2 linked regions of the Methanolobus zinderi genome follow. The protein of the gene in region 1 binds, or shares a complex with, the protein of each later gene. Links are inferred from orthologs where the notes say so. Each region holds a gene or a part of one and is shown on either strand. Other genes may lie near its edges.

The links.
Region 2: the proteins of fen (region 1) and HWN40_RS10680 are in contact, whole or in part, in a crystal structure (PDB 1RXZ), measured with the Archaeoglobus fulgidus proteins. The link is inferred for Methanolobus zinderi from one-to-one orthologs. Residues at the interface, in WP_010877775.1 of Archaeoglobus fulgidus: Lys326, Ser327, Thr328, Gln329, Ala330, Thr331, Leu332, Glu333, Arg334, Trp335, Phe336; in WP_010877842.1 of Archaeoglobus fulgidus: Asn43, Val44, Ala45, Met46, Pro120, Arg121, Pro123, Leu125, Gln151, Met192, Ser194, Asn218, Tyr219, Pro220, Ile237, Leu238, Ala239, Pro240, Arg241, Ile242, Glu243, Ser244.

The regions. Positions count from the first base shown.
Region 1 is NZ_CP058215.1:65,463-76,629, forward strand. Bases 3,864-6,641 are described here. They hold fen (flap endonuclease-1), read right to left. Parts: upstream 5,872-6,641; coding sequence 4,855-5,871; downstream 3,864-4,854. Other genes in these bases: gpmI (2,3-bisphosphoglycerate-independent phosphoglycerate mutase), read left to right, coding at 3,864-4,858; HWN40_RS00335 (hypothetical protein), read right to left, coding at 5,907-6,197; HWN40_RS00340 (hypothetical protein), read right to left, coding at 6,304-6,627. In the rest of the region: HWN40_RS00300 (DUF1294 domain-containing protein), read right to left, coding at 2-289; HWN40_RS00305 (cupredoxin domain-containing protein), read left to right, coding at 398-817; peptide-methionine (R)-S-oxide reductase MsrB, read right to left, coding at 857-1,255; HWN40_RS00315 (hypothetical protein), read left to right, coding at 1,455-1,784; HWN40_RS00320 (MATE family efflux transporter), read left to right, coding at 1,902-3,275; more of gpmI, read left to right, coding at 3,314-3,863; HWN40_RS00345 (presenilin family intramembrane aspartyl protease PSH), read left to right, coding at 6,777-7,691; HWN40_RS00350 (carboxymuconolactone decarboxylase family protein), read right to left, coding at 7,695-8,168; HWN40_RS00355 (methanogenesis marker 7 protein), read right to left, coding at 8,206-9,141; HWN40_RS00360 (methanogenesis marker 17 protein), read right to left, coding at 9,141-9,740; HWN40_RS00365 (methanogenesis marker 15 protein), read right to left, coding at 9,745-10,986; HWN40_RS00370 (methanogenesis marker 5 protein), read right to left, coding at 10,983-11,167. UniProt on the Methanocaldococcus jannaschii protein: Structure-specific nuclease with 5'-flap endonuclease and 5'-3' exonuclease activities involved in DNA replication and repair.
Region 2 is NZ_CP058215.1:2,164,536-2,175,713, forward strand. Bases 5,125-7,913 are described here. They hold HWN40_RS10680 (DNA polymerase sliding clamp), read right to left. Parts: upstream 6,994-7,913; coding sequence 6,256-6,993; downstream 5,125-6,255. Other genes in these bases: HWN40_RS10670 (cobyrinic acid a,c-diamide synthase CobB), read left to right, coding at 5,125-5,166; priL (DNA primase regulatory subunit PriL), read right to left, coding at 5,163-6,281; HWN40_RS10685 (transcription factor S), read right to left, coding at 7,116-7,430; HWN40_RS10690 (NUDIX domain-containing protein), read right to left, coding at 7,408-7,824; artA (archaeosortase A), read left to right, coding at 7,890-7,913. In the rest of the region: alaS (alanine--tRNA ligase), read right to left, coding at 1-714; HWN40_RS10645 (hypothetical protein), read left to right, coding at 1,005-1,298; HWN40_RS10650 (hypothetical protein), read left to right, coding at 1,361-1,777; 5'/3'-nucleotidase SurE, read left to right, coding at 1,852-2,640; HWN40_RS10660 (hypothetical protein), read right to left, coding at 2,687-2,836; GTP 3',8-cyclase MoaA, read right to left, coding at 2,826-3,761; more of HWN40_RS10670, read left to right, coding at 3,847-5,124; more of artA, read left to right, coding at 7,914-8,714; HWN40_RS10700 (phosphatidylserine decarboxylase), read left to right, coding at 8,715-9,335; HWN40_RS10705 (archaetidylserine synthase), read left to right, coding at 9,342-10,004; HWN40_RS10710 (dihydroneopterin aldolase family protein), read left to right, coding at 10,022-10,375; hisC (histidinol-phosphate transaminase), read right to left, coding at 10,360-11,178.

The sequences.
Region 1 (11,167 bases):
CTCAGGTCAAAATATAAAGAGGGAGCAGGAAACGAATAAATACGAATATCTGAAGCAGCAGTATAAAGGGCAGGCCGATCTTAAAGGTCGGATGTTTTGTCTTGTGGCGGAAAAAATACATCCCTGCAATGGAACCCACACTGCCACCGATCACTGCCCAGGTGAACAGGGTCTTTTCCGATATCCTGCGCTCATTTCTCTTTGCTTTTCTCTTGTCGGCACCCATAAGTGAGAATGCGACTATATTCACCAGCAGCAAATACATAAAGAATATAAGGGATGTGTCCATAGCTCTTATTTCACTATATTTCGTATAAATTTTTCCGAAAACACTTGCATAACTCAGTGCTGGAAAAGCACCAATATGCATAGAATTTAGCAATAAAGGGTGGCAGATATGGAAAATAAATGGCTGGTACTGATAATAGTATTGATATTTGCCGGTGTCATGGTCAGCGGATGTACTGACAGCACCGAAGAGGTTGATAGTGGAGAAGAAGCCGGTGAAGAAGCATCAATGGAAGAGGCAACAGAAGTCTCTGATACAGTTACCGGAGAAGGGCAGGACTATGCCGTAAGAATGGAATACTACGGTATGATGAAACCTTCCGAGCTTGAAATAAACAGAGGTGACACAGTAGCCTGGAGGAACTATAAGCCACAGGGCACATATACACTGGTAAGTGATGACGGTCTTTTCGAAGATCAGGAAATGGATTCCAACGATGCGTTCGCTTACACCTTCACTGAAAGCGGAACCTATACCTTCAGTGTAGAAGATGTACCTGAGATGACTCTCAAGGTAAATGTCAGATAAGGGTGAGGGTTTCTCTCACTTAATTTTAATCCTTTAGTCCTATTCCTCTTTTTTAAAATCCAGTGATATTGAGTTCATACAGAACCTCTCACCTGTGGGTTTGGGACCGTCGTCGAATACATGACCCAGATGGCTGCCACACCTGCTGCACAGAACCTCAGTGCGTTGCATGAAGTAGCTATTGTCCACTTTGCGTATAACACGGTCCTCGGAAATAGGCTTTGTAAAACTCGGCCAGCCTGTACCGGAATCATATTTATCTTCCGAGCTGAAAAGCTCCTGACCGCATGCTGCACACAGGTAAGTTCCCTTTTCCTTGAGATCATAATACTTACCTGTAAAAGCCGGTTCTGTGCCTTTTTTCCGCAGGACTAAAAACTCATCCCTTGAAAGTATCTGCTTCCACTCTTCTTCTGACTTTTCGATCTTTTCTACCATAACCAGAACTCCGGAATTCGAATTGTTCCCCGTATAAAAGTGGCTTATACTCGGATAAATAAATATCGAAAAGAAAAAACCAATTAAATAATAAGATAAATATAAATATTGAGAGGAGTAAATTTATTATTGACTGAAATCAATATTTAATCGGGAATGGTTTGAGATCCGAATCCGGATCAAACACGGGAGGTATAAAATGCCTGAATGGACTGCATATTGCGAAGAAAACCGGAACTATGCATTGAAGAGAATCAGGAACATGGCACTTTCCATCAAGTACAGGAAAGAGCTTTCCCTGTGGATCAATAACTACCTGGATCCTTTCTATATCCGCAGGGCCGTCATTGAGAAAAAAAAGGATTTTTCCAATCCCTTTGAGCTTATACGCACGGAAGCTGAAAAAGACCTTGAGTTCACGGTGCTGAGTGCAACTAAAAGGGACAGGAGCAACATTGATGTCATCATGTTCGAAAGCAATCTCTTACTCATGTTCAATATGCTGCTGTCAAGAATAAGAGCATCGTAACTCTCAGACCAGTTCGCTGCGTTCGCATCTTTCACATTCGATCATGATTAATTAGCGAAGAAAATCATATATAGCTTTGTTCTTCTAATATACCATCCTGTTTTCACAGTATCGAGGATGAAAGTTTTGCATGAGCGTAGTAAGTTACTGGCCGATGAAAGCATAGGGAAGTTGCTTTTCAGACTGTCCGCACCTGCAACCATAGGTATGATAGTGCAGGCCCTCTACAATGTCGTGGATACGGTCTTTGTCGGACAGGCCCTGGGCGAGAACAGCATACAGGGAATCGCAGGTATCGCCATAGCATTCCCGATAATGATGATCGTAATGTCCATTGCCCTTGCAATGGGAATTGGCGGATCGTCCATAATCTCACGTGCCCTCGGGGAGAAGAATCACGAGAAGGCAGAAAGGACAATGGGAAATATCCTGTCCCTGGTCATAATATCCAGCGTACTGATAACCATACTTGGAAGCATTTTCATAGTCCCAATCCTGAAACTCTTCGGGGCCACTGAAACGATCTTACCGTATTCTCTGGACTATCTGAGTATAATACTTCTGGGTTCTGTGTTCTTCATCTATGCTCTGGCAATGAACAACGTTGTCAGGTCCGAAGGCAATGCGAAGGTAGCAATGTACACCATGGTAGCATCAGCAGGGCTAAATATTCTACTGGATCCCGTATTTATCTTCGGTTTTGATATGGGCATAAAGGGTGCTGCAATAGCCACGGTCCTGGCACAGGCAGTGGGAGCCTTCTATCTGGTCCACTATTTTGCGACGGGCAGAAGCATGCTGAACTTCCACATGAGATATCTCAAACCGGATATCGGTATTGTAAAAGAGATACTGGCGATTGGCTCCAGTCCACTTGCAAGGAATGCTTCCAGCAGTCTGATGATAATAGTGCTGAACAATGCACTTGCAGTATACGGAGGAGATATTGCGATCGCCATATTCGGAATAATCAACCGGCTCTTCATGTTCACTTTCATGCCCATGTTCGGTGTGATACAGGGATTGCAGCCCATTGTCGGATACAATTATGGAGCCAGAAACTTCGACAGAGTAAAACAGTCCGTCAGGCTTTCAATCGCTATCACAACCATAATGTCGGTCACGGGTTTCCTGCTTCTGTTCCTTTTCCCAGAACAGTTGTTCAGTATTTTCAGCAGTGATCAGGAACTCATAAATTCCGGCCAGTATGCCACACGCATAATGGTAATAGCCGTGCCACTGGTTGGTTTCCAGATAGTTGGAGCCTCCTTTTACCAGGCTATCGGAAAGGCAAAACCCTCCTTCATACTTTCAATGAGCAGGCAGTTGCTGTTCCTGATACCTTTTGTGCTGATACTCCCGAACTTTTTCCAGTTAACAGGAGTATGGATGGCGTTCCCGCTCTCGGACGGCCTTTCATTTCTGGTCACGCTCATAATGGTAAACAGGGAATTCCGCCTGCTGAACAATCCCGTAAGCCTGGAACCATAACAACGCATTTATGAACCTTCAGACATATCTCAACCCATATGTCACAGGTTAAAAAGCCTCTTTTGTTAATGATACTTGACGGATGGGGCTATACAGAGGAAAAAACCGGTAATGCGATCCAGGCTGCAAAAACACCTGTATTGGACAGCCTTGTAGAGAAATATCCTTCCTGCCTGCTGAATGCTGCAGGGAATGCCGTGGGACTTCCCGAAGGACAGATGGGAAATTCAGAGGTAGGTCACCTGAATATCGGTGCCGGAAGGATAGTTTATCAGGATTACACCAGGATTAACAAGGCAATAGAAGATGGCTCTTTTTTTGAAAATCCTGTTCTTCTCAGGGCTATTGAGAATGTAAAGAAGAACGCTTCCTCGCTTCATATAATGGGCCTGTTCTCCTATGGTGGAGTACACAGCCACATGAGCCACATGAGAGCTCTTGTGGAAATGGGAAAAAGAGAAGGACTTGACAACGTCTACATCCACACATTCCTTGACGGCAGGGACGTGCCACCAAGAGCAGCACTCAAAGATATGCAGGAGCAGGAAAAGCTCATGAAAGATACCGGCTACGGACAGGTGGCAACTGTATCGGGCCGATACTATGCAATGGATCGTGATAAGAGATGGCAGAGGACGGAGCTAGCATACGATGCTCTCACACTTGGAGAAGGACTTGTTGCAGGAAACCCGGTTAAAGCCATAGAACTTGCCTATGACAGGGGTGAGAACGATGAGTTCGTCAAACCCACGGTGATAGTTGACGAAGAAGGCAATCCTGTTGCAACTGTGAAGGACGGAGATTCGGTAATTTTCTTTAACTTCCGGCCGGACAGGGCACGCCAGCTCACATATGCTTTTGTGGAGAAGGATTTTGAAGGATTTGAAAGAAAAGCAGAACCGGATGTGTTCTATGTATGCATGACCGAGTACGATGAGAAACTGGATGTCCCGGTGGCATTCCCTGCTGAGACAATAAAAAATACACTGGGCGAGGTCCTGAGCAAAGCTGGCAGAAAACAGCTCCGTATCGCTGAAACCGAGAAGTACGCCCATGTTACTTTCTTTTTCAATGGCGGAGAGGAGAAACAGAACCCCGGAGAAGAAAGATGTCTCATACCATCCCCAAAGGTCTCCACATACGACCTGAAACCTGAAATGAGTGCCTATGAGGTCACGGACGAGCTTGTAAAGCGTATCAGATCAGGCAAATATGATGCAATTATCCTCAATTTTGCGAACATGGATATGGTCGGACACTCGGGTTTCTTTGATGCCACGGTCAAAGCTGTAGAAGCGGTGGATGAGTGTGTAGGAAAGATTATCGATGCTCTGATAAATGCAGGCGGAGCGGCGTTTATCACAGCGGATCACGGTAATGCCGAGAAGATACTGGATTATGACACAGGAGGAGCACATACCGCACACACCTGCAACCCTGTAAAATGTGTTCTTGTAAATCCGGATAAGGGCATATCTCTGAAAAACGGAAAGCTTGCCGATATAGCACCCTCAATGCTTGAGATGCTTGGCATAGAAAAGCCTGAGGATATGACAGGCGATTCACTGCTTGTCAAAAATTAGAACCATTTGTCAAGGGTACTCTGGCCGCCCCCGGAAGATGCTTCCAGGCGTTCCAGTGCCTTTGTAACCCTGGCATTTGAAAAGTCATGTTCCGTGCAGAGCAGATCGATAACAGTTTCAATTTTTGGTTTGCTCCATTTCAGCTCATAATCATCTGATACCGGAGGGTCCGTGAAGAATCCCTTAATCGATTCCAGTTTGTCGATCTCAGCTTTCTTTGCATCCAGAATATTCTCAATACTGCCATGCTCTTTTACCAGCTTGAGTGCCGTTTTAGGGCCGACCTTCTCGAGTCCGCTGTTGTAGTCGGTTCCGACACAGAGAGCAAGATCGATAAGCTGTTCATGACTTATCCCAAGTTCTGTCAGGGATTCCTCAAGATCGATTATCTCAGGTTTCACATCCACATAGATGTTCTTTCCGGGCAGTTTCCTCCTCCCGGAGACGGTCAGGTTCCTGACCACAGACGGAGCACCAAAAAGCAGAGAATCATAGTCCTGTGAACCTATAAGATCAGCATCTCCTTTTCTGACCATATAAGCTGCCTGTGCCTCACCTTCCGAGGGTGCATCCACAAAGGGGATTCCCATTGCATCAAGCAGTTTCTTAGAATCCTCAACTATTGTGGCATCCACCTTTGAGGAAGCCTGTGCATACTTGTACGCTTCTTCGGCCAGTCCCTTTTCACGCGCTTCGGTGGCTTTTATCTTTGCACTCTCACGGATTTGGGAGCGCTTTTCAATGGTCCCGGACTTCAGTTCGGGGGGCTTGCCATCAAAAACAAAAACAGGTTTTACTCCTGCTTCCACTAGATTTGTCATCCGGTACAGTATTCCCGACAGATGGGATGTGATATTCCCGCTGGAATCCTTAAGAGGAGTGCCATCCCTCTGGCGTATTATGCTCAGGAACTGGTACAGGGTATTGTATGCATCGATGGCGACCACTCTGGCAGTCAGATCTGGCAGTTCCACCGGCCTTTTCTTCAAGAGGTCCCCTATATCAGTACCCATTTATTTTCATCCTTTTTTCAAATAGAGTCTTATAATTACTCGTTGAGCCTTACGTCGATGACCGAGTCATCGTTGGCATCTATCTTCCCCACTTTTAAGATATTCCCCACCCGATCGATAATATTTGTTTTCGTAACCTGTACCTGATGAATGTCTTTATTGTCCTTATTTCTGTGAACAATAAGAAGACTCTGTTCTGCAGGATCACTATTTCCAAGCCTTGTAGCGATATTCTTTATCAACTGCTCGAACTCGGAATAAATGAGAACCTCAGAACATTTACCAGCTTTTTTAATTATTCCTACCGGTTCTAAGTTAATGCGCATTTACGCACCTCTCACTAGAATGGAAGACATTGAATCCCATGTACATAACATCCTGTTAATATGACTTTCGGATTAATGCTGGAATAAACTGGAAAAAGAAGAAAATTCATCTGTAACGGGTCCTTTCCAGAGAGTTCATTACGTCATCCACTCTGCCAAGAACCTCGTTCATCCTCTTGTCAAGGTTGCCCTCGACGCTCTGGACATTTATTCTCAATGAACGTTCCTTTGCCTCAAGCATGCTGTCTATTTTTCTGAGACGCATATCTACAGACAGGATCATAGCTGCCAGAGAACCAACCATCACGATGGCGGCAAGTATGATCAGAGCGTTTGCCGGACTGTACTTGAACCTTCCAAGCCATTCATATGTCAGAACAAACGCAGACACTACCATTACAACTGAGAATATAATATCCCGGCTTTCCATTTTCGTTCCCTCTTTTGCTTTATATGGGTATCCTATTGTACTTATAGGTTTTATATTTGACAGAGATGTGGCATAGTATTAAATATATATGCTCATAACATATTTGGAACTGATATAAATATTTGTAATAAATAACGGGAGTTTATTAATTGAGTTCGGAGGAAAAAAGCTTCAAAGAATACAGGCCAATGCTCGCAATGGCAGGTATCATTATAATCGTACAGCTGGTGGCCCTTCTACTGGCCGCACCCATGGTGGCCGAGGATATGAGGGCATTCGAAGACCCTGATGATGCCTCAAACGCCATATTCTACATTGGTGCCATACTCGTATTCACATTCCTGCTGCTGATGGCCATCAGAAGAGGTATGCAGTGGATAATACAACTGGTCATCCTGCTTGCAGTGGCTTCAACGATGTATTATGTATTCTACGCTCTGTTTGCACTTACCACAGTATCCGCTCTGATCAATAACGTGATCTCAATTTCCCTTGCCGTGATCCTGACCGTGCTCCTCTATAAGTTCCCGGAATGGTATGTGATAAACACAGTGGGACTGCTAATCGGTGCGGGAGCCAGTGCAATATTCGGCATCTCACTTTCCATAATACCGGTGGTGGTACTCCTCGGACTTCTGGCAATATATGATGCCATCGCAGTTTACAGGACAAAACACATGATAGACCTTGCAGAAGGAGTTATGGATATGCGTCTCCCAATACTTTTCGTGATGCCAAAGCACATGAAATATTCCTTTATCGAGGACTCCTTCAAAAAAGAAGAGGGAGAGGAGAGGGAAGCGTTCTTCATGGGTCTGGGAGACGCCATCATGCCGACCATACTTGTGGTATCGGCAAACATCTTCCTCACAGACGCATACCGGATAGCAGGATTCATAAACATCCCGGCACTGGCAGCCATGGTAGGTACTCTAGTGGGATTCATTGCACTAACAGTACTTGTAATGAGAGGAAAACCACAGGCAGGACTACCATTTTTGAACGGTGGTGTGATCCTGGGTTACATCGTAGGCGTTCTCATAGCAGGAACACCTTTCTACTGAAAATTATTCTTCTTCGGGAAGCTCCGAAGCGATATTGCAGATCGTGCAGGTACCATCCCTGCTATTCTGCTTTTCGGACTCATCCTCGCTGAATTCCGAGTCCAGGGAACGTGTACCTTCAGCAAGCACGGCGGCATTGGATATCGTGGAAGCAATCAGAATAGAATCGAATATCTCTTCCTTTGATACTCCAAGTCTCTTCGCAACCCTTACATGGGTCTTCAGACAGTATTCGCACCGAAGTGCTGAGGAAACAGCAATACATATGAGTTCCACAGTTTTAGGGTCCATACGCCTGAACTCACGCATGACGCTGTTCTCGTATATCATCCTCGGGATGAACAGCTCGGGCATGTCCTTCATGAAATTCACAATATACGGAATTTCACCATAACGTTCTTCCACCTCTGTGAGAATATCTTCTACAGCCTCGTCGGTATCCTTATCAATAGTTTTCCGTATCTTTTCGATTTCCATGAGAACAGCCTCGGTTCAGAGAGATGGACGATTGCTGTCAAATAACAAAGCCAACCTCAGATTCACGTTTGATTTTGACCAATATATAATTTTTCATTTTGGAGGGGGTTATCCTTGCAAGCTCTGAAAGCCTTATACCCTCATCGAATTCAAGGTTCTCTATCTTTTCATGGAACTGCCCGTAGGGAAGTTTTATGCGCAGACCGTCAAGCTGCAGGGTTATCGGGGCTGGCGTGAGTACCTCGTATATCTGAGGTACCTGTTCATGCACTTCCTTCATAACCCTCGGGGGCAGTACCGCCAGAGGATCCTTTGCAAGTTCCTCACGCATCTTTTCCACGACCTCACCGACCTTCTGGTTCATGACATCCAGTGAACTGATCTCATCCGATTTGCGCAGACGGTGGGCAACCCTTCCTATATTACCCACATACACATCGGCATGTGCAACCTCCTCGGTCTTAAGCTCCGGGCCTCCGGTCACTACCTTGGGAATCCTCACACCTTCAAGAAGCTTTGGTTTTTTGTTCTTGATACAGTCACTGAAGGTACCAAAAGAGAATACAGCCAGATCATGCTCGTTTATAAGCCTGCGCTCATAGTCAGCAGACAGCGCAACCCTTCTTCCCATACCTCTTGCAAGACCGAGCATATTCGTATTGGCACCATCCCTGCGCAGGTGCTCTGCAACGTCGCAGGCAGAGTGGGGCAGGTGATGGGATGCCAATGTAGGAGACACCACGGCGATTTCAGTGCCCGTGAGCGGAGCCTTTGTGAGTGTGCCGAGCAGTTTCTTGCCGAGCTCCTCGATCAGATGCACATCTTCCCGGGGTATCAGCATGGTAAGGGTGACTTCTGTGGCAGCCGGTACCTTCTGTATCAGGTATCCGCCCAGATCTTCCAGAAGTTCGGTGATCAGGGTGTGCTTATGGATACCACCTTCGTAGATATACGGTTCAAGCACTGCAGCCATTATTCCACCTCCTGTAGTTCGGCAAGTATCTTATGCCCTTCATCTATCCATTCGGGTCTGAGGCTGTCCTCACTGGCCACGAAAATAAAATAATTGTCCTTCATGGAATGATAACGCACCCTGAAACCCTCGGGAGTTGACCTTATTGCCATTTCCACAAGTCTTGAGAGCAGGGTCTGTTTCGGATCGGCAACCACCATTTCCATCAGGAACTCTATCTCCGTTTCAAGATCACCTTTTTGTCTTACAAGAACGGTCCTTCTCTCGGGTTGTGTCACATTTCCACGGCCGTACCTTGCCCACAGTTTCTCAAGCAGGGCAGGCAGATACTTTTCCTCATTGATCGTGATTTTGACCTCTTTCTTTTCCAGTGCCCCGTATCCTGCCTCGCCAAAGTCTGAGAGTTTTACAGGGTTCTGGCTTCCTCTCAGGATAATAGCCATCTGAAAGAGCGAATCCTCGGGCCTGATGACAACCTTTATTCTACCGATGGCTCCGCCCAGTACAAGCTCCGAGATGACGTCCGAGATTATGCTCCTGTAAGCTTCACCTTCCTCAGGTACCGTGGATTCTACAATAAAGGTCTCGAGAGCTTCCATGGAGTTAATCCTCCACATATCCTGATGCAAGCAAGGCACTTCCCACCGCACCGATCAGATGGGAGTTCGGAGGAACAAGTACCTCAACCTTTAGCAGGTCACCAAGTGCCTTGGGAACACCCTCAATAAGTGATGATCCTCCCACAAGTATGAGAGGTTCCTTTACATCGACTTCCTGCAGTTGCTGCTCGAATATCTGTTCCACAACACTGTAACAGGCAGCAGCAGCAACGTCTTCGGGACTTGCACCCTTTGCAAGTGAGTTCACCAGGGACTGGATACCGAAAACAATACAGTAACTGTTCATGCTCACATTTTGCTGCATGCCCTTTACTGCCAGCGCGCCCAGTTCGGTAATGTCCACACCCAGCCTCTTGGCGGTCATATCCAGGAAACGACCTGATGCACCGGCGCAGATGCCTCCCATGGTAAACATTCCGGGGATACCATCCTCAACGGATATGGCCTTGTTATCCATACCTCCTATGTCGATGACAGTGGCCGAACCCTTCTGCTTGTCAGCAAGGTAAACCGCTCCCTTGGAGTTTACCGTGATCTCTTCCTGTATAAGCTGAGCGTTAAAGTGTTCACCAACCAGGAAACGACCATAGCCCGTGGTTCCCATTGCCTGTATGTCCTCACGTTTGACACCTGCTTCCTCAAGTGCCTGATCAAAGGCCTCTGTAGCACTCTCGATAACCTTGATCGTGGGCACCCAGCCGGAACCGATGATCTCATCATCCTTCATAATAACGGCCTTGGTGGTGGTGGAACCAGAATCTATACCCGCTGTCAGACCGCTCTGGTTCTCCCTTGCAAGCAGATGCCTGCGTCTTGCAATGGTCGTGAGGGCTTCCATACGGGTCATCAGGGTTGCAGCGGTTGTACGTTCCGTGAAAGAATAACTGATAACAGGAATATCCGAATATCTGTGAATATAGCGACGCACTTCATTTCTGACAATTGCAGCCTCTGCACACCTGAAACAGGAGGTGATGAATACACCGTCCACATCCGCAATGCCTTCCACAACAGCCTTTGCTCTTGCCATCATCAGGCGAAGATCGGGACTTGCAGCCTCAATACCAAAATCCTTTCCCATATTATCCAGGGAAGCAACATCGATCTCAGGATAGACAAGTTTTGCATTGACCGATTCCGCCACGGACTCAAGTTCACCATGAACCCCCGCATACTCGGAGCCGCATGATACCAGGGCTACTTTTACAACACCTTCGTCCTTCACTGTTCACCCTCCTTCTTGCCACCGGGCAGAGATTTTAAGAATTCACCTATCTCATACACGAATTCCCTGGCCTCCTCGTCCCCTGTGGGATAGTCCACTTCAAGCATTGGGATGTCACGCTCTCTTATCAGGAATTTTGTGAGCTCGTTGGTACGTGCACAACCCATGCACCCAAAGGACA
Region 2 (11,178 bases), 2.1 Mb from region 1 along the record:
GATATAATTATCCATCTTCTGGTATTTGTCACCCTTGATCTCAATATTGCCTTCCTTTGACTGCTCAAGGTCCATGAACACAAGTGTTGCTACTTCAAGACCACCTACAAGTGCCTCAACACACGGACCGGCATTGCCTCCGCCCGCCCAGGGTTCCTCCTTATAGGTCACAGCCAGCGGATCCACACCAAGGGAGTTGAAGAGCTCGTCACAGAGCTCCAGCGTGTGATCCTTCCAGTAAATTACCTCATCCTTCTTATTGAAGGCATGATGCGCCATCATCTCGAATGTGGTCAGATGACGACCGCTCCTGCCCACTGCATCAAGGTCTGAAAGACGGATACATGGCTGTGAGATCGTCAGTGGATTTGCCGGAGGGCGTACCTGTCCGGAAGTGACGAATGGCTGGAAATCGGCAATTGATGCGATTGTCAGGTATATGTCGTCTCTCCACCTGGCCACGACAGGATATCTTTCCAGTCTGGTATGGCCTCTTTCTTCGAAAAAACTAAGATAATATTCCCTCATCTCTGCGAGGTCGAACTTTTTCTTGAAAACCGGATTACCTATGAAGCTATATGGATCACAGGGAGCGTCGCCGCAGGTATTCCTGTCAAGGTCCCGTGTCCAGAAGAATTTACCGCATTTTGAACACTGCTTACGAATAAAGCCGTTTTCATAGAAAAAGTCAAGCTGATATTCATCCTCAAGCATAATTATTCCAACTAGATGATCATTTGATGAAATTTATTCTTCCAAGTATGCCCCAATGATTAAAAATGTTTCTTATAGAAATTTGCCGAAAATCTGCCAACCAATAAAATATAATAGTCAATATAAATATACATGATAAATAATGTCAATTGTGTGCGTTTATTAATTTTTTGAGGATTTTTTATCGCCATGCTATGAACATAGAACTGTCCATAAAACTACATACTCAAAAAATCGAGTACATTATGTTTAAATAGATGCTCAGAAACTAGCATAAATGGTGATGACCGATGGAATCAATGCGATATATGTCATTTGTATTTAGAGGTTTGGTCGAAGAGTACAACAACTCAGGGGCAAGACCTTCGGTTTTCATGGATGCTGGTGGTAATTTACAGGTATACCTGTGTGATCCCATCGTCGAAGAAAACAGAGAAGAATACGGTATAGATCTTGAAGGCGAATATGACGTTAACGGTGGCCAGTTCACTGAGATGTATGACGCATTGAAACTTATTGCACCTGCTCCCCTTGAAGCTGAGACCAATCTGAATCTCAGAAAAAAAGTAGCTGACAAACGTTAATTTGTTCTAGCACGGGAAAAACTGCAGGCATATGGACGAGGTCTGCAACAGGACGAGAGAGAATGGACTACAAAAAACTCCTGAAAGTCTTGAAGAATTCCAAACAGGTTTACAGGGAAGACTATGTTAGGAAGATTTTCAGGAGCTCACACTACGACATAGGACTTTTTGAGACTCAGTTGAATGAGTTCAATGAAACATTAAAAGGAAAGGATTCAGACCTTGCAAGAGAGTATATGGACAGGACAATACTTGCCCAGGTGCTTGATGATGCTTCCTTATTGCTTGAAATTGCAAGGGACAACAAATGCCTCAGTGAAGAACAGAATGAGGCGGTTGTTGATATAATAGAACAACTTGACAGCATGAGCGAAGACATTGAGGTCATCGAGCAGGTCAAAGCCCTCTCGGAATTACCGGAAGGTTCTGACCAGGAGATCATTTCCAAAGAAAGGAAAAGGATCTTTGCAAACGTGTGATCACCGGGATTTTGCTCTTAGCTTTTTTTATTTTAGCCATTAGCTTTAAAACTTTAACCTACAAAGAGTAGGCCATGTCCAGAAAGATCCTTCTTACCAATGACGATGGCGTATATTCCGCAGGCATAAGGGCTGCTTACAGGAGCGTTGCGGACCTGGGGGATGTTACCGTGTCCGCACCCATTATGCAGCAAAGTGGTGTGGGACGCTCAATATCTATTTTTGAACCACTCAGGGTGACGACGACCAGAATAGACGGAGTCGAGGTGAACGCGGTTGGCGGAACACCCACGGACTCTGTGATCATAGGCATGTTCACAATAATGAAGGAAAAACCCGACCTCATACTTTCAGGTTTCAATATCGGAGAGAATATCAGCACAGATACAATAACCACCTCCGGCACCATAGGTGCGGCACTCGAGGGTGCAAGTTACGGCATACCCGCAATTGCGGCATCTGTTCAGGTGAAAGAGGAAGGCGACAAGTTCGATGATCACAGAGATTATCAGCATGACTTTGAAGTCGGGATCAAGGTAGTCAACAGGATAGCCAGGAAAATCATTAAGCACGGCCTTCCCCAAAACGTGGATCTGTTAAACGTCAACCTGCCCTATCATGTAGAAGAAGATACTGAAATCGAGATCACGCGTCTTTCCAGGAAGCTGTTCAGGACCGATGTGGAGGAAAGACACGATCCCAGGGGCAGACCGTACTACTGGATAGCAGGCGACCTGATAAATGAAGACGAAGAGGGTACCGATGTTGATGCACTTGTCAGCAAGGGACACATATCCGTAACACCGATCTCACTGGATGCCACATCCCCCATTGGCTTCTCGGAGATAGAGCATCTGCTATGAACAGGAGTATGTCGATAAAAGATTAAGGTAAAGAAAAAGACAAAATTTATTTCTTTATTTTCAGAACAATCTCTGTGCAGTCATCCTCGACTCCGCGCAGAGTTCCTGTGGCACCGACTACAGTACTTCCCAGGATATCCTGTACAAAACGATTTATCTCTATGTTTTTACCGTCAACTGTCAGTTCAACTTCCATTTTTATCTCTCCTCTCTGTGTAAAAAGGCACTCTTCTGCTCACTGCACGCTGCAGCAAGCCCGGCAGTTCTTCCGGATTTGCACCCGAAACATCCACCAGATTATTGTTCACAAGCAGACAGGGTTTGAGCTTGCCTTCCGCTGTGACACGTAACCTGTTGCAGTTAGCACAGAATTCCGTATTGTCAATGGGGCGTACGAATTCCACTTCTGCACCATTGATTATGTATTTTTTCCTGTGATGCATCCTGCGTACTTTGACATCGCTGGCACGGTCAAGCAGTTCATCCTCGACCTTATCGGCATCAACGTGGAACTCTGCAACATCCTTGAAATCCATAAGCTCGATCAGTTGCAGTATGACATCTCCCTTGAACTTCCCCGTGAATTCAAGCATATCCTCGATTTCCGTCTCGTTGAGGTCCTTCAGGAGCACCATATTCACCTTAACAGGCTTCAGGCCCACACGGACGGCTTCCTCTATGCCTTCGAGTATCTGACCGAGAACGTCCTTTTTGCAGTTTGTGATCATGCGAAACTTTGCAGGGTCGAGTGTATCCAGGCTCACGTTCACCCGGTCCAGCCCGGCATCTTTTAAAGACTGTGCCCTGTCCTTTAGCAAAATTGCGTTTGTGGTCAGAGATACATCCTTAAGCGGTGGCAGTGCGGCAAGGATCTCCTCAAGGTCTTTCCTGAGGAGAGGTTCCCCTCCGGATATCTTGAGACGGTCGACACCAAAATCCGCAGCCGCCCGTACAATGTTTACAATTGTATCAACCGACATCTCCCGTACACTGCCCGGATCTCCTTCGTTGTGACAGTAAATACAGTTGAGATTACACCTGTTAGTAATGGACATTCTCAGACTTCTGACCGTTCGTCCGAACGGATCCGTCAGAGTGGTGCATGCCACGGATGAATTCATAGTACGTAGATAGGCTGCGCTTATTTAACTATTTTGAATAGGGACAGGAACAATACATATATACAAACTGGACAAACTAACCTGCATGACAAAAGCTGTACTACTTGCAGGAACGAACAGTGGTGTCGGAAAAACCACTGTGTCCATGGGAATAATGGCGGCCCTGAAAAAAAGACAGATGGAAGTACAACCTTTCAAAGTGGGACCTGATTACATCGACCCCACATACCACACCGCAATATGCGGTAAACCCTCAAGGAACCTCGATACCTTCATGATGCAGGTTGACGGGGTGAGAAACACTTTTTCCAGATACTCCAGTAATGCGGACATCAATGTGATAGAGGGAGTCATGGGGCTCTTCGACGGCATGGGAGCCACAGAGACAGCGAGCTCCGCACACGTTGCAAAATCACTAGATGTGCCCGTGATCCTGGTGGTCAATGTCCACGGCATGTCCAGAAGTGCCGCTGCAATGGTTAAGGGATTTTCCGAATATGATAAGGATGTAAATGTTGCAGGAGTGATCCTTAACAAGGTAGGCAGCCCGAGACACTCACAGATGATCATTGATTCCATTCAGGACATCCCTGTTGTGGGCACACTCCCACGCAACCAGGACGTAACCGTACCTTCACGCCATCTTGGCCTCTACATGGCACATGAGCAGGAATTTGATGCCTCAGGACTGGCAGATTTTATCGAGGAGAATATCGATCTTGACGCAATAATCTCCATTGCGGAAAGTGCCCCGGATATGGGGGATGCAACTGTGGAGGAAACTCCTTCTGATGACAGGGTGAAGGTAGGTATCGCATATGATTCCGCATTTTGTTTCTACTATCAGGATATGTTCGATGCTTTCAGGCAGGCCGGAGCAGAAGTTGTCTTCTTCAGCCCCATGGAGGGAGAAGTACCGGATGTGGATGGCATGTACTTTGGTGGCGGATATCCGGAACTTCACATGGCAGAGCTGGAAAGCTCAAAGACAACAAAGTCCCTGAAAGATCTCTCTACCGACGGCATGCCCATCTATGGAGAGTGCGGAGGACTTCAATACCTTTCAACATCTTATGAAATAGAGGATACCGTTTACAAGATGGCAGACCTATTCCCTGCGGAAACTGTGATGACAAAAAAGCTTCAGGCTCTTGGCTACACCGAGGGTACGGCAAAGGGAGACTTTATCAGGGGAACCATCAGGGGACATGAATTCCACTATTCAGCCACATATTGTGATAAAGATGCAAAGCTGATCTATGAGATGAAGCGCGGAAAGGGGATCGTGGATGGTATGGACTGTATCACCGAACACAACTCACTGGCAAGTTATACACATGCACACCCTGCCTCATTCCCGGTTAAGAGCTTTGTTGACCGATGCAGGGAATACAAACGAAGTTAAGAATCAGGTTTAGATCCGGTTTTGGCGTCATCAGTCTTTGATGGTGCCTTTGCTTTATTTTTTTGTGCATCCCTGTTCTTAAACCAGAGCTTGCGCCTGTAATATCCCAGAGGATGCTTGACCTTTTTGCAGTGCTCGTCCGGGGCATAGCAGTTGCCGTAGGTCTTCATTGTTGAACATGAAGGTGGTTTGTAATTTGTCCCCGATGCACCGGCGATATGTTCAACCTGGTATCTCGCCTTTTCCTCGTCGAAATCAGGAGATGTGGTAAAAAGGTTCATGATATCATCCACCGACATACCCACAGTGAGCAAAAAGGACGTCATTGCAAACCTCATGGAATGGGCAAGGTTGACACCTGCCTGTGTCTGTGATACTGCATAGATAACACATGGTGGAAACAGGCCGCTTTCCACAGTACCGAATTCCGTACCGTCCCCGAAGGTACTCTTGCGTTCATGAAGCGCGGTCTTTATCTCTTCGAGATAGGGCTCACATGCATGCTGTATGTCCTCCGGGACTGATACAGGTAGGCTACCTTCGATTCGGTTTTTGATACCTTCCTGGAGCAGACGTGCAAATTCATCCTTTGAGACCTTTACATAGCCATGATCCAGTTTGCGGTTCACCAGTTTCCATTCGCTTGCCTTCAGGGTACTTGCAAGCCTGATGTAATCCGTGAAATGCATCCTGAAACCGGAATCATCGGATTGCGCCTGTATATCGAATTCAAGAGAGAACTCCCTGAGAAAAGCAGGCTCCCTGCCTTTCAGTGATTTGTATGAGGAGACAGCTTCTGCAAGAGCATATCTCCTGGTCAGAAAAGAATCGTCCACGCATGAGACAAGTATACGTGAGAAAGGATAGGAAAGGAGCTCGATGAGTATCTTACGATCATCGGAACTCATAAGACCGGGTTTGAGAATATCGCCCTCAATTGCCTGCAGCACCCTTTCCTTGCCGCGCAGGCGTGCCGAATCCATGGCCCTTGAGGATATCAGCCTGTCAAGGGAGAAATCAAGGCTTGCCACATAACCGGAAGCCTCGCTTACGTAAGGATATAGTGCAAGGTCCTTGTGTTCCATGTCCTTAATCAGATTCGATACGTGGGGCAAGTAGATATCCGATCCTGCCTTCACCGCCGGCAATCGTGAAACCGATCTTGACAGGGAAGTCCTTACCCAGCTCAACTGTTACTTCATTGGACTTTGATGCGGGTTTGACTATGTCGGATAGATAATCCAGTGAGAAGAGCGAACGTGCTTCACCGGACTTGAGATCTATGAGCTGGTCACGTGGAATATCAAGCCTTACACGATCCGTATCGCCTTCGGCTTCCATGTAGAATGCATCGCCTTCAACTCCCAGTAACATGTGGTCGCTAATTTTTTCCGCTGCCTTGACGGCCCTCTGCAGATCCTTGCCGTTTAATACGACCTCTGCCGGAAGCTCAAGCTGGGGTATCCTGGGCTCTGCCCTGACGGTCGACGGGTCAAGCAATGCAAGGGTATAAGACAGGCCACCAACGTGAAGTGACATCTTCTGCGACATCTCATCAAGTTCCATACTTACCTTGTCATCTCTTCCTGCCACGCCGAAAATGTCGCTGATCTTGGACAGGTCCATGCCTATCTCACTGTCATCAGCAGCGAATTCTTCAAAGGCATTTGAACCGAGTTCAAAACTGACCATTGCCACATTCGCAGGGTCCACCGCCCTGACAGTAAATCCTTCCGGAGATATTTTGAACCTCGCCTCATCAACAAGAACTGAAAGTGCCTCTATGGAACTCTTAAGTGTATCTGCATCGATTGTTGCCTTGAACATCTGGATTCTCCGCCAAATAAATTTGATTTTTAGGTCATTATACACATTTACTAATAAAAGCTTTCGTGAAAATAATCTGAAAGTTTGTGCAACCTGCCCTTATATTGTGCAGTAATTATATATTAATCATACTCACGCCAGGTAGTTCCACATTTGGTACACTTGAAGAAACGTGTTTCAGATTCATCAGCAGACCTGAGCTGGCGAAGCCACCAGTATGCGACGTTATGGCCACATTCCTCACACCTGACTGATGTTGTCGGAAGACCCTGTGCGGTCTCACCTTCAAGGACCGTTACTTCCCTGTCGGAGCGCTCCGATCTGGACACCAGTGATCCATCTTTGGCTTCCTTTTCTTTCACATAACCGCATTTCCTGCACTGAGAGACACCTTTTACCGGAAACATCATACTTTTACATTTTGGACAAAATTCCATCAATCTCACCTTGTGACTGCTCTAATATCATATTGTGGTCAAACGCCATTTCGGGTAAATTCGAAATATCAAAGAGATGTGCGCCACTGGCATCTGAACCTGCTTTGAGATCTCCACTACCGACTGACAGATAGACCACACTTACCGTATGTCCTCTTGGGTCACGCCGGGGGTCAGAGTATACCCCAAGTAACTTAACTATTTCTATCGACAGCCCGGTTTCCTCCAGAGCCTCCCGTACCACCGCTGCTTCCACGGTCTCACCTATTTCAACAAAACCACCCGGCAAAGCAAACTTTCCCTGAAAAGGAGGGTTTTTACGCCGTATCAGGACAATTCTGCCATCATACAGGATCACAGCATCAACTGTCAGTTTTGGTGTTTCGGGGCACATAGGAACAAAAACTTAATACGCTAAATCAAATATATAGAGCGCATACCTATTAAAGGTGCTTGTAAATGATAGAAAATGTACTTTGGGTTGCTGTGGCATTCATGCTTGCCAGTGCGCTTACACCCAGAAAAAAGAATTGGCGCAAACTGCTGGGTGCGGCAGGCTGGGTATTCTTTGCAATACACTGGTTCATCCAGCCAGGGCACTACCTGGAGATCAATGACTACTTCAATGTCGCGCTGGTTATAACCGTAGGTATACTCTGTCTGATGATATCATATACTATGTTCAGGGAGTACAGACATCCGGAGATACTGGAGAATAAGTCAGCAGACATAACATCCATGGCAACAAGCGCAACAGCCCTTGGATCATTGTTCTACTTCCCCTTTGCACAGATGGAATCCCTCAATGTATGGATCATCGGCCTTGTTACGGACAACGTACTCTGGACGATGCATCTGCTGAACATGCCCGCGGAACTGACAGCCTGGAACAAGATTGGTCTTAACGGGTATAGAGTAGAGATAATTCTTGCCTGTACTGCCATTGAGAGTATCGCCCTTTTCATCGGGCTCATAATCTCTGTGGATGCACCATGGAAGAAACACTTAAAAGCATTCCTCGTTTCCGTACCTGTTATATACGGTTTAAATATAATAAGGGATGTATTCGTAATTGCTGCTTACGGATACCAATGGTTCGGCCCTAACAGCTTTGAGATCGCACATCACACCATCGGGAAGATAGGATCCGGCATAGCACTCTTTGCCATAGCTTATGTGGTCATGCGTATCCTTCCGGAACTTATAGAGCTCATCGAAGGAGTATGGCTGTTGGTCACCGAATGCATCCAGAATATATTAAAAAAAGTCGTAGGAAATAATTAGATGCTTGCAAAAGGTTCGGCTCCCTGGATAGTGACTGCAGTTACTATCAGTATATTCGCTACCATTGCCCATTTTTTTTTAAGCTGGCCACATACGGATAAAATAGCCTTGCTTGGAATTGCCGTTACCATATTCTTTTTATTCTTTTTTCGGGACCCTGAAAGAAAGGTCGACCAATGTGACAGGATCATGCTTGCACCTGCCGACGGAAAGATCGTTGACATCAGGGGACGGAAGATCTGCATTTTCATGAATTTCCAGAATGTCCACGTTAACAGAGTGCCCATTAACGGAAAGATCCACTCCATCGTGCATAAGAAAGGAGGATACATACCTGCATTCTGTAAGGATTCGGACAGGAACGAGCGCAGTCATATGCTCATAGAGACAGAACACGGGCTGGTAGAAGTCATACAGATTGCGGGAACTGTTACCAGAAGAATCGTTTCATATGTAAGGGAAGGGGATCACCTGACACAGGGAGAGAGGTTCGGAATGATACGTTTCGGGTCAAGGGTTGATGTAACGATCCCCGAGAACTTTGACATAGCCTGCGAGATCGGTGACAGGGTGTTTGCAGGCTTAACGGTGATCGCCAGGGCGACAGACTGTGAGGAGTGAAAAAACATTTTACGGAGTTTGAAATTAGCCGACATTGTCACCTTATTCAATTCACTGTGTGGACTGCTGGCAGTAATTGTGATCCAGGATGGCTTTACCTATCTTGCCCCCATACTGATACTTGCGGCTGCTGTGGCAGATGGTGTTGACGGATATCTTTCAAGGCTTTTTTCAGGAAGCGAGTTGGGAGCAAATCTTGATTCACTCGCAGATATCGTTTCATTCGGACTTGCCCCCGCTGCTATCCTTTATTCGTTTGCGGGCGAGAGTGCAGGATATCTGCTTTTTACAGCACTCAGCTTTTACTTTTTCTGCGGGATGCTCAGGCTGGCAAGGTTCAATACATCACATCAGGGTCTTCCCTCTTTCAGGGGACTCCCGATTACCGCAGGAGGTATCATCCTCTCAGCATATGTACTGGCGGGCGAGAATTACTTTAACAGCTATCTGGCAATACTGCTTGCTTTTGTCATTGGCTTGCTCATGATCAGCAGGTTCACATACATGAAAGCGAGAAAACCAGAGATCGTAACACCTGTGGCATTGGTCTTCGGAATAACCATTCTGTCCTATGCGGTCAACCTGAGTTATACGCATCTAATGGCAAGCCTTTTACTGGGCATAATGTTACTATACGTGATATCACCTGCAATAAAAAAGGCTGTATAAAAATGAAGGATACATACATGATAACAGACAGAGACAACGTATTATTTGAGGCAGGCATCAAGCTTGGAGCCCTCTACCATCAGTTCACAGGCTCACCCGTCAATCTCAGGACCGTAGAGAGCCTTGAGACCGCAATACAGGAAAGCATTTCGGTACAACCCTTTGTCAAAGACATAACTGTCTCCATCGACAGGGACATAATCCGTTCCAGACTGAATGATGAGTTCGGCTACTGCGAACTGGAAGGCCGTATGCTTGATGTGAAAATCACAATGAGATATGAATCAGTACTTGCTGATGTGAGTCTGGCATTCGACCAGGAACTTGACTACCCGCTTATGAAAATAGATAAAGTTTACAGCTCTGACTGAGCTGCAACTTCTTTGAATGCTTCGACTACCATTTCATTCTGCACGCCTGTGCCAACGGTCACACGTATCAGAGAATCACCGGCTCCTTTGAAAGAGCTGCAGTCCCTGACGATAATCCCCTTTTTCAACAGCTTCTCAGTAACATCCTTTGATCTTAAGGGTGCAACATCCACAAGTACGAAATTAGCCTGCGAGCCGTAGACCCGGAAAGGAATATGTTCTGCAAGATAATCGCGCCCTTCCCTGGCACAGAGAATGCTTTTTTCCAGGTGATCGTTTTCAGATAATGCCGCAACACCTGCTGCAATGGACGGAACACTGATGTTAAAGGGTGTTGCTATCTTCATGTACTCTTGCTTGATCCATGCAGGCATAATACCATAACCCAGCCTCATGCCGGCAAGTCCGAATGCCTTGGACAGTGTTCGTCCGATGATAAGGTTGTCATACTCGTTCACAAGATCGGCATAGTTGCGGTCTGCAAACTCCACATAGGCCTCGTCCACAAAGACCAGACCCTTTGTGTGTTCCAGTATACGGCGCAGATCGGCCTCTGGAATTTGTTTGCCGGTCGGGTTGTTAGGCGAGCACAGGAATATTATCTTCGTACCTGATGATTCGGCTTCAATTATCACATCGGCATCCAGTACAAAATCCTCCCCCAGATTCACATGAACAGCTACCGCTCCGTTTGCGCGGGCTGCAACCTCATAATAGGAGAATGTAGGGATCGGGAGGATGATCTCGTCACCCGGTGAAATCAGTAATCTCATAAGGTTGTCCAGCAGACCGTCCATCCCCGG